DNA from 2 places in the Modestobacter versicolor genome. Region 1 is predicted to be linked to the other one. Evidence: riboswitches for the same ligand, from Rfam matches in the RefSeq annotation. Region 1 holds a riboswitch; the other holds the start of a gene.
What was found. A riboswitch is a leader RNA that binds a small molecule or an ion and turns the genes downstream of it on or off. The one in region 1 is predicted to bind thiamine pyrophosphate.

Region 2: another riboswitch for thiamine pyrophosphate. It lies ahead of FHX36_RS18180 (purine-cytosine permease family protein); the one in region 1 lies ahead of thiM (hydroxyethylthiazole kinase).

The regions. Positions count from the first base shown of each region.
Region 1 covers NZ_JACIBU010000001.1:3,223,218-3,228,230, forward strand. The annotation lists gene FHX36_RS15725 (tetratricopeptide repeat protein) at 40-984, shown strand; gene thiD (bifunctional hydroxymethylpyrimidine kinase/phosphomethylpyrimidine kinase) at 989-1,819, opposite strand; gene thiE (thiamine phosphate synthase) at 1,816-2,481, opposite strand; gene thiM (hydroxyethylthiazole kinase) at 2,481-3,269, opposite strand; TPP riboswitch at 3,263-3,356, opposite strand; gene FHX36_RS15745 (hypothetical protein) at 3,437-4,039, shown strand; gene FHX36_RS15750 (LamG-like jellyroll fold domain-containing protein) at 4,036-5,013, shown strand, end outside.
Region 2 covers NZ_JACIBU010000001.1:3,717,718-3,722,730, forward strand. The annotation lists gene FHX36_RS18165 (bifunctional 3'-5' exonuclease/DNA polymerase) at 1-1,416, opposite strand, end outside; gene FHX36_RS18170 (TenA family protein) at 1,451-2,071, opposite strand; gene FHX36_RS18175 (thiaminase II/PqqC family protein) at 2,068-2,664, opposite strand; TPP riboswitch at 2,711-2,821, shown strand; gene FHX36_RS18180 (purine-cytosine permease family protein) at 2,813-4,150, shown strand; gene thiE (thiamine phosphate synthase) at 4,147-4,764, shown strand; gene thiO (glycine oxidase ThiO) at 4,764-5,013, shown strand, end outside.

The DNA.
Region 1 (5,013 bases):
TCGTGGGCGGACGCCCCTCGGCACGGCAGACTCCCTGCCGTGCCCGCACCCCGAGACGACGACGACCTGGACGTCGACGCACTGATCGACCGCGGGTGCGAGCTGGCCGACCTCGGCGAGCACGAGCAGGCCGTCGTCCTCTTCCGCCGCGCGGCGGTGGGCGGCGACCCGGTGGCCCTGTTCGACCTCGGCAACAGCCTGAGCGCCCTGGGCCGCTGGGCGGAGGCCGTGGAGGTGCACCGGGAGGCCGCCGACGCCGGTGAGGACGACGCCTGGCTGAACCTGGCCCACGACCTGCGCCGGCTCGGCCGCTGGGCGGAGGCCGAGCACGCGGCCCGCCAGGCGGTCGACTGCGGCGACCCGAACGGCTGGGCGGTGCTGGCCGACACCCTGCGGGTGCAGCGCGGCGCCGCGGAGGCCGAGCGCCAGCTCCGCGGGGCCGCCGGTCGCGGGAACGCCTCGGCGGCCCTGGAGCTGGCCTACGACCTGCGCGAGTCCGGGCGCCAGCTGGAGGCCTGGCACTGGGTGCAGGTGGCGGCGGACGCCGGTGACGACGTCGCGGCGGCCACCCTGGCCTGCTGGCGCTGGGACGAGACCCGCGACCCCTCGCTGGAGCCGCTGCTGCGCGCCGGCGTCGCCGTCTACGAGCACGCCCGCACCAGCCTGTCCCACCTGCTCCGCGGCACCGACCGCGTCGAGGAGGCCCGGGCGCTGCTCGAGGAGGGCGCGCTGCACGGCGAGGTCGCCAGCTGGCTGCCGCTGGGCAACCTCTACCGCGACGAGCTGGACGACGACATCGCCGCCGAGGCCGCCTACCGGGCCGGCATCGAGGGCGGTGACCTGCACTCCCACCACAACCTGGGCGTGCTGCTGCTCGACGCCGGTGACGTCGACGGCGCCATCGAGCACTTCTCCATCGCCGCCGCAGGCGGCGACGACCTGGCCGCCCGGGTGCTGCGCGAGGTCCTGGCCGAAGAGGACTAGCGCCTCAGGCCGGCCACCAGCCGGCGAAGTGGTGCACCGGGCCGTGCCCGGACCCCACCTCCAGCGCTGCGCCGGCGACCAGCGCGGCCTGCAGGTAGTCGCGGGCGCCCTCGACCAGCGGCGCCCACTCGGTCGGCTGGTCCGGCGCGGCCAGCCGGGTGCGGGCGGCCAGCGCCGCCAGCGCCGAGGAGAGCGTGCAGCCGGTGCCGTGGGTCGACGTGGTGTCCACCCGCGGCCGGCGGGTCTGCAGCACCCCGTCGGTGGTGACCAGCACGTCGACGCTCTCCGCGCCGCCGAGGTGCCCGCCCTTGAGGAGCACCGCGCCCGGGCCGAGGGCCAGCAGCGCCTGGGCCTGGGGCGCCAGCTCCTCGACCGTCGTCGCCGGCGCCACGTCCAGCAGCGCGGCGGCCTCCGGCACGTTCGGCGTGATCAGGTCGGTGACCGGCAGCAGCACCGTGCGGACGGCGTCGACCGCGTCCTCGGAGATCAGCCGGTCGCCGCTGGTGGCCACCATGACCGGGTCGCAGACCACCGGGCCGGACGGGCGGTCGGCGAGCACCGCGGCCACCTCGCGCACGACCTCCGCCGTCCCGAGCATGCCGAGCTTGGTGGCGTGCACGGTGACGTCGGCCAGCAGCGTGCGCAGCTGCTCCCCCACGAACTCCGCCGGGACGGCGTGCACCCCGGTGACGCCGCGGGTGTTCTGCGCGGTCAGCGCGGTGAGCACCGCGGTGCCGTAGGCGCCCAGCGCGCTGAAGGTCTTCAGGTCGGCCTGGACCCCGGCCCCGCCGCTGGGGTCGCTGCCGGCCACGGTGAGCGCGACGGCCGCCGTCACGCCGGCACCCGCTCCCCGGCGAGCGCGGCGCGCAGCGTGCGGGCGGCGGCCGCGGGGTCGGCGGCCGCGCAGACGTCGGAGACCACGCAGATGCCGTCGACCCCGGTCGCGGCGACCGCGGCGGCGGTGTCCGCGTGGATGCCGCCGATCGCCACCGACGTCAGCCCGCCGGCCCGGGCCCGGGCGGCGAGCGCGCGGGTGCCCTCCAGGCCCAGCGCCGCCCCGGTGTCGGGCTTGGTGGGCGTCGACCACACCGGGCTCAGGCCGACCAGGTCGACGGTGCCCGCGGGGAGCGCCAGCACGTCGTCCAGCTCGGCCGCCGAGCCCACCGACACCCCGATCAGCGCGTTCGGCCCGAGCAGGTCCCGCACCTCGGGCGCGGGCAGGTCGTCCTGGCCGACGTGCACGCCGTCCGCGCCGGTCAGCAGCGCGACGTCCACGGCGTCGTTGACGATCAAGCGCACCGACGGCGTCGCCGCGAGCACCGCCTGCACCGCGCGGGTGAGCGCCAGCAGCTCGCGGCGGCTCGCCGTCTTGTCCCGCACCTGGACGGCGGTCACCCCGCCGGCCACCGCAGCGGCCACCACCTCCGGCACCGACCGGGGCGCGCACAGCGCGGTGTCGGTGACCAGGTAGAGCGTCGGGTCGAACGGGCGGGACATCAGGACAGCTGGGCGCGGAGCAGGGTCTCGCCGTCCACGGCGTCCAGCGCGTCCAGCCAGCGGATCGCGAACGTGCCCGGCCCGTCGGCGAGCGCGGCCGCGGCCTCGGCCGCCAGCGCGACGTGCGCGTGGGCGGCGACCGTGGCGGTCACCAGGTCACCGGCGGTGGCGACGTAGGCGGCGACGATCGCGCCGAGCGCGCAGCCGGCGCCGGTGGTGCGGGTCAGCAGCGGCGAACCGCCGCCCACCCGGACGACGGTGTCCCCGTCGGTGACGACGTCGACCGGACCGCTGACCGCGACCACCCCGCGGGTGCGCCGGGCCAGCTCGCCGGCGGCCTCCAGCGCGTCGTCCGGGTCGGCGGTGCTGTCGACGCCCCGCCCGCCCTTGCCGGCACCGGCCAGCGCCAGCACCTCCGAGGCGTTGCCGCGGACGACCGTGGGGCGCAGCTCGACCAGGTCGGCGGCGAGCTCGGTGCGGAAGGTCAGCCCGCCGACCGCGACCGGGTCGAGCACCCAGGGGGTGCCGGCCTCGTTGGCCGCCCGCGCGGCCAGCCGCATCGCCTCGGCGGTGCGCTGCTGCACGGTGCCCACGTTCACCAGCACCGCGGAGGCGATGGCGGCGAACTCCCCGGCCTCGGCCGGGTCGTCGACCATGGCCGGCGCGGCCCCGATGGCCAGCAGCGCGTTGGCGGTGATGGTCTGCACCACCGTGTTGGTCAGGCAGTGCACCAGGGGTGCGGAGTCGCGCAGCGCCGTGGAGGCAGCACGCAGAGAGGTGGCGTCCATCGCCGGGCCATCCCTTCGCCAGTGTCAGCTGGAGCAGGTTCGACGGGTGTGATCTCAGTCCCCGGTGGGACACCCCGTGCCGGCCAGCGACGCTAGCACCGCTCGCCGTCACCCGGTCGGGTGATGCCCGGGCTCAACGTCGCGCCCCGACCGGTCGATGGGTGGGCGTGAGGTCCCGTCTGCGCCGCCACCGGCGGCCGCGCTCTGCGCGCACCGCGGCAGCCGTCGCCGCGGGCAGCTCGCTCGTGCTCGCCGCGGGGCTGGTCTGGCACTCCGCCTACGCCGGCTTCAGCGACTCGACCACGCCCAAGGCGCTGCCCACGGTCAGCACCGGCACCCTGACCCTCACCGACGACGACTCCGCGGTGCGGATGTTTACCGCCACCGGCCTCAAGCCCGGCGCCACGGCCACCGAGTGCATCGCCGTCACCGCCAGCGGGTCGCCGTCCACCGTGCGGCTCTACGGCACCGGCCGGAGCACCACCAACGGGCTGGCCGGCCAGCTGGCCCTCACCGTGGCCGTCGGCACCGGCGGCAGCAGCAGCACCTGCGCCGGCTTCACCACCTCCGGCGCGGCCGCCTACACGGGCACCGTGGCCGCCTTCCCGACCGACAGCTGGGCGGTCGGCGTCGGCAGCTGGACGACGACCGGCGGCGCCCCGACCACCCGCGTCTACCGGATCAGCTACACGCTGCCGGCGTCCACGCCGAACAGCGTGCAGAGCGGTACCGCCACGCTCACCTTCGTCTGGGAGGCCCGGACCCGGTGACCGCTCCCCTGCCCCCGACCTGGCGCGCCTCCCGTGCCGCCCTCGTGCTCAGCACGGTGGCCCGCGCGCTGCTGGGCACGCTGGCGTTGCTGCTGCTCGCCTCCGTCGCGCCCACCGCCGTCGGCTGGGAGACCAGCGTCGTGCTCTCCGGCTCGATGGAGCCAGGCGTCTCCCCCGGTGACGTCGCCGTCGTCCGGCCGGTGGCCGCCGCGGAGCTGGCGGTCGGCCAGGTGCTGCTCGTCGACGACCCGGCCGCGCCCGGCCAGCTGCGGCTGCACCGGCTCGTCGGCATCGAGGACGGCGGCCTGCAGCTGCAGGGCGACGCCAACGCGTCCCCGGACCCGCAGCTCGTCGACCCCTCCGCCGTCCACGGGGTCGGGGCCCTGCGGCTGCCCGCTCTCGGCCTGCCGGTGCTGTGGGCCACCGAGGGGCAGCTGCTGCCGCTGGCCGGCAGCGCCGCCGTCCTGGCCGCGCTCGTCGCCCTGGCCCTGCTGCACCGGGCACCCGAGGACCCCGACCGCCCGGCTCCCCCGGCACCCCGCGGTCGCCGGCGGCTCGGCCGGGCCGGCCGCGTCGTGGTGCCGGCGACGGCGCTGGGGCTCACCGCACTGCTGGGCGTGCTGCCCGGGCTCTCCGCCGCCGGGGCGACGTTCACCGCGACCACCGCCAACGACGCGAACACCTGGGCCGCCGCCCGGTACTTCAGCTGCACCTCCGCCGGCGCCAGCGCGCCCGCCTACCTGGCCCTGCAGGAGTCCGCCGGGCCGACCGCGGTCAACAGCGGGATCTACGCCGGGTCGGTGAACGGCTTCTACAGCAGCACCGGGGTGACCTACCGGGTGCCCGGGCCGGTCTGCGGTGGCGACGGCAAGGCGGTCCGGCTCAACGGCAGCTCCGGGTACGTGTACTCGACGTCGGCCGTCTCCAACCCGCAGGTGTTCAGCGTCCAGCTGTGGTTCGCCACCTCCACGACC
Region 2 (5,013 bases), 490 kb from region 1:
CCACTCCGCGCCGGTGCCCTGGACGACGAAGTTGCGGGTGAAGCGGCCCCAGGCGCGGCGGTGCCGGTCGCGGTCCTCGCGCGAGCCGCCCGGGTCGGCGGGCTCGCCGAGGTCGACCCCCTGCTCGGCCCACTCGCCGGTCGGCACCGGCGACCCGCGGCCGAGCAGCGTGTGCACCACCTCGCCGCGCTCCCCGGCGCGGGCGGCCTCCTCGACCAGGCCGATCGCCCGCGGGTAGCGGCGGGTGAGCCGCGGCATCATCCGGCCGCTCTCGCCGCGGGTGCCGCCGTACATCGCGCCGAGCATCCCGACCTTGGCCTCGGCCCGGGTCGCGACCGCGCCGCTGTCGACCATGCCCTGGTAGAGGTCGGACGCCCGGGCCGCCTCGGCCATCGCCGCGTCGCCGCTCATCCCGGCCAGCACCCGCGGCTCCAGCTGGGCGACGTCGGCCACCACGAACCGCCAGCCCTCGTCGGCGACCGCCGCCGGCCGCACCTGCAGCGGCACCGACAGCGCGCCGCCGCCGTTGGACGCCCACCGCCCGGTGACCACCCCGCCCGGCACGAAGTACGACCGGAACCGGCCGTCGCGCGCCCAGGTGTCCAGCCAGTTCCAGCCGTTGGCCTGCAGCAGTCGGGAGAGCTTCTTGTACTCCAGCAGCGGTGGGACGCACGGGTGGTCGAGCTGCTCGAGGGTCCACGAGCGGGTGTCGGGGACCGGCAGGCCCGCCGCCTGCAGCGCGCGCAGCAGCCCGGTGGGGGAGTCGGGGTTCAGGTCGGGCACCCGCAGCGCCGCGCGGATCTCGGCCAGCAGCTGCTCGAGCACCGCCGGCCGCTGACCCGGCGCCGGCCGGGGGCCGAGCAGCTCGGTGAGCAGCCGGTCGTGCACGTCGGCGCGCCAGGGCAGCCCGGCGTGGGTCATCTCGGCGGCCACCAGCGCGCCGGAGCACTCGGCGGCCAGCAGCAGCCCGAGCCGCCCGCGCTGGGCCGACGCGGCCAGGGCCGCCTGCTGGCGGTCGTGCTCGGCGGCCGGGTCGAGCCGGTCGGCGGGGTCGGCCAGCGGGAACAGCGCCGGGTCGCCGGGCACCACCGGCTCCAGCGCCCGCCACCCCTCGGCGTCCGGCCCGCGCAGCACGGCCTGGTCGACGAACGGCGACCGGCGGAGCACGGCGTGGCAGAGCCGCAGGTCGACGCAGCGCTCGACCCGGACCCCGGCGTCCAGCAGGGCCGGGTACCAGCGGGTGGTGTCGTCCCAGACCCACCGCGGCCGCTCGGCCTCCCGGTCGCGGACGAACGCGGGCAGCTCGTCGGCCGGCAGCGTCCGCACCGCGCCGTCGGCGAGCTCGCGCACCTCGACGGCGTCGCCGGGGCGGCGGGTGAGCAGCACCCGCACCGCCGGGGCCTCCGGGACCGTCACGACGGCAGTGTCGCCCGGGGGTCCGACGGTCCGGTCAGCGGCCGGACCACGCCGCGTCGAAGAAGCCGACCTCCAGCTGCATCGCCCGCCGGTAGGCCCGGTGCAGCTCCTGGTGCGCCGGGGCGGCGTCGAGCAGTTCCTCCAGGGTGCCGGCCAGCTCCTCGAACGCCGGGTCGGCGTAGGTGGTGATCCACTCGGCGTAGTCGCCGGCGCCGGCCGCCTCCGGCCCGAGCGACTGCCCGAGGAAGGCGTACAGCCGCATGCACGGCACCATCGCCGCGCAGGTCAGCGCGGTGTCGCCGCGGAAGGCGGTGGCCAGCAGGAAGTCGGTGTAGGCGAGCGTGGCCGGCAGCGGCTCGACCCGGCCGAGGTCGATGTCCCAGCGCGCGGCGTAGGAGCCGTGCAGTCGCAGCTCCTCGCGCACCCCGGCGAGCAGGTCGGCGAAGGCGTCCAGCCCGGCCCGGTCGGTGCTGTGCGCAGCCCCGAGGGCGTAGGCCCGGGCGAAGGCCTCCAGGAAGAAGGCGTCCTGGGCGACGTAGCCGGCGAACCGCTCGCGCGGCAGCGAGCCGTCGGCCAGCGCGGTGACGAAAGGATGGGCCAGCGCTGCCTGGGCCAGGTCGGCGTTCTCCGCCCACAGGGCGGCCGAGGTGCTCATGCCGCCCCCATCGCCATGTCCCAGAACGCGGTCTCGGCGGCGACCAGCTCGATGAAGACCGCGTCGTCCACCGGGCCGCCCACGGCGTCGGCCGCCTGCGCCAGCCCGGCGACGTAGCCGGCGAAGCCCGGCACGGTCCAGTGCTCGACGAACTCCCGGTACTCCGGGGCCCCGGGCAGCGCCGCGGACCAGGCGTCCAGGTAGGTGCGCTCGATCGTCCACAGCGCCTGCAGCGCGGTCGGGACGTCGGCGGCGTCGAGGCGCTCCAGCAGCGCGGCGTAGGCGGCGGTGGCCGGCAGCGCCGGGGCCGAGAGGTCGAGCGCGCGGACGGCGGCCTGCTCCTCGAACCAGGCCAGCTCCTCGACCAGCGCGACCAGCCCGCCGGCGAGCACCGCCTGGGCCGGGCGCGGGGCGCGGGCGAGCAGCCGGGCCTGGAAGCGCAGCAGGTCGGCGACGAAGCGCGCGTCCTGCACCAGCCAGGTGTCGAACGCCGCGCGCGGCACCGCACCGTCGCGCACCGCGGCGAGGAACGGGTGGGCAGTGGCGCCGCGCCAGGCGTCGGCGTGGCGCTGGAGCAGCTCGGCGACCGGCACGCGCCGGACTCTACGAGAGGGCCTAGGGTGGGCGACGTCATGGCTCGAGGCCATGTGCGGGAGCTCGGAGGACCGGGCTGAGAGGGCGGCTGACACGCCGCCGACCGCTGGAACCTGACCGGGTAATGCCGGCGTAGGGAGCACTGCCATGAGCACGTCAGAGTCCGTCCGCACGCCCGCGGGCGACGCCCCGCTCACCCTCGGCGAACCGCCGGCCCGCACCCTGGGCACCCGCGACCAGCTGGGCCTGTTCGGCAACCTGGGCATCAGCCTGCTGCTGCCGGTCGCGGCCGTCTTCGTCGTCCTGCCCGACCGGCCGCTCGCGGTGACCCTCGGCGCGGTCGCCGTCGGCGCCGTCATCGGCGCGGTGCTGCTGGGCGCGGGCGCGGCGGCCGGGGCCCGCGAGGGCGTGCCGGCGATGGTCCTGCTGCGCGGGCTGCTCGGCCGGCGGGCGTCCTACCTGCCCACCGCGTTCAACCTGGTGCAGTGCGTCGGCTGGGCCACCTTCGAGATCGTCATCATCGCCGAGGCGGCCTCCCGGGTCCTCGACGCGCCGCGCTGGCCGTTCGTGCTGGCCGCCGGGGTGCTGGCCACCGCCATGGCGCTGCGCCCGCTCGGCGTGGTCCGGGTGCTGTCGCGCTACGCCGTCTGGGCCGCGCTGGCCGCGATCGTCTACTTGTACGTCCAGGTGCTCCGCGAGCCGCTGCCGCCGCTCACCGGGGGCGCCGGGACGTCGTTCTGGACGGCGGCGGACATCGTCATCGCGCTGCCGATCTCCTGGTTCCCGCTCGCCGCCGACTACACCCGGCACGCCCGCTCGGCCCGGGGCGCCTTCACCGGGGCCACGGTCGGCTACGGCATCGCCACCTTCGTGATGTTCACCCTGGGCGTGCTGGCGCTGGCGGCCTACGGCAGCGCCGGCCTGGACGTCGTCGACGCGCTGCTGGCCGTGCCGCTGGGCGCCCTCGCGGTGCTGGTGCTGATCACCGTCGAGCTGGACGAGGCGTTCGCGAACCTGTACTCGACGGCGGTGTCGGCGCAGAACGTCGTCGCCCGCTGGGACCGCCGGGTGCTCGCGCTCGTCGTCGGCACGGTCGCCACGCTGCTGGCGCTGACCTTCGACATCGCCGCCTACGAGCCCTTCCTGTTCCTCATCGGCGCGGTGTTCGTGCCGCTGGTGGGCGTCTTCGTCGTCGCCTACTGGCTGCTGCCGCAGGGCCGCTGGGACACCTCGGACACCGCACCGGGCCGGCTGCTCCTGCTGCTGCCGTGGCTCGCCGGCTTCGTCGCCTACCAGCTGACGCTGCCCACGTACTTCTCCGGCGTCGGTGCGGGCTGGACGACGTGGTGGAGCGCCCGCCAGGGCGACCTGGGCATCGACCCGGCCAACGGCTGGTCGGCGTCGCTGGTCAGCCTGGCCGTCGCCGGGGTGCTCACCGCCCTGCTCGTGCTGCCCGGGGCCCGGCGCTCCCGCCGGCCCGCATGACGGCGCCGCTCGGCCGGCTGCACGTCCTCACCGACGCCCGCGGCGGGCAGCCGGCCCTGGACGCCGTCGCCGCCGCGGTCGCTGCGGGTGCGCCGGTGGTGCAGGTGCGGGCCAAGGGCTGCACCGACCGGGAGCTGCACGACTTCGCCCGCGCCGTCGTCGAGCTGTGCGCACCGACCGGGACGACGTGCCTGGTCAACGACCGGGTCGACGTCGCGCTCGCGGTCGGGGCGCACGGCACGCACCTGGGCGCCGGCGACCTGCCGCTGGTCGCGGCCCGGCGGGTGGCCGGCCCCGGCCACCTGCTCGGCGGGACGGCGCGGGAGCCGGTGCTGGCCCGGCGGCTGGTCGCCGAGGGGGCGGACTACCTCGGCGTCGGCCCGGCGTATCCCACCCGGACCAAGACCGGGCTCCCCGACGCGCTCGGCCCGGCCGGCATCCGCGCGGTCGCCGAGGCCGTCGACGTCCCGGTGATCGCCATCGGCGGGGTGACCGCCGCCCGGGTCGCCGAGCTGCTGGCGGCGGGCGCCGCCGGCGTCGCCGTCGTCGGGGCGGTCTCCGGCGCCGCCGACCCCGGGGCCGCCACGACCGAGCTGCTGCGGGCGCTGGGCTGATGGACGTCGCGATCGCCGGGGGTGGGCTGATCGGCCTGGCCGTGGCCTGGCGGGCGGCGCAGCGCGGGCTGTCGGTGACCGTCGTCGACGACGCCCCGGGCACCGGTGCCTCGGCCGCCGCGGCCGGGATGCTCGCCCCGGTCACCGAGGCGAGCTACGGCGAGGAGGCGCTGCTCCGGCTCTGCCAGTCCTCGCTGGCGCGCTACCCGGCGTTCGCCGCCGAGCTCGAGGCCGCCAGCGGTCTGCCGG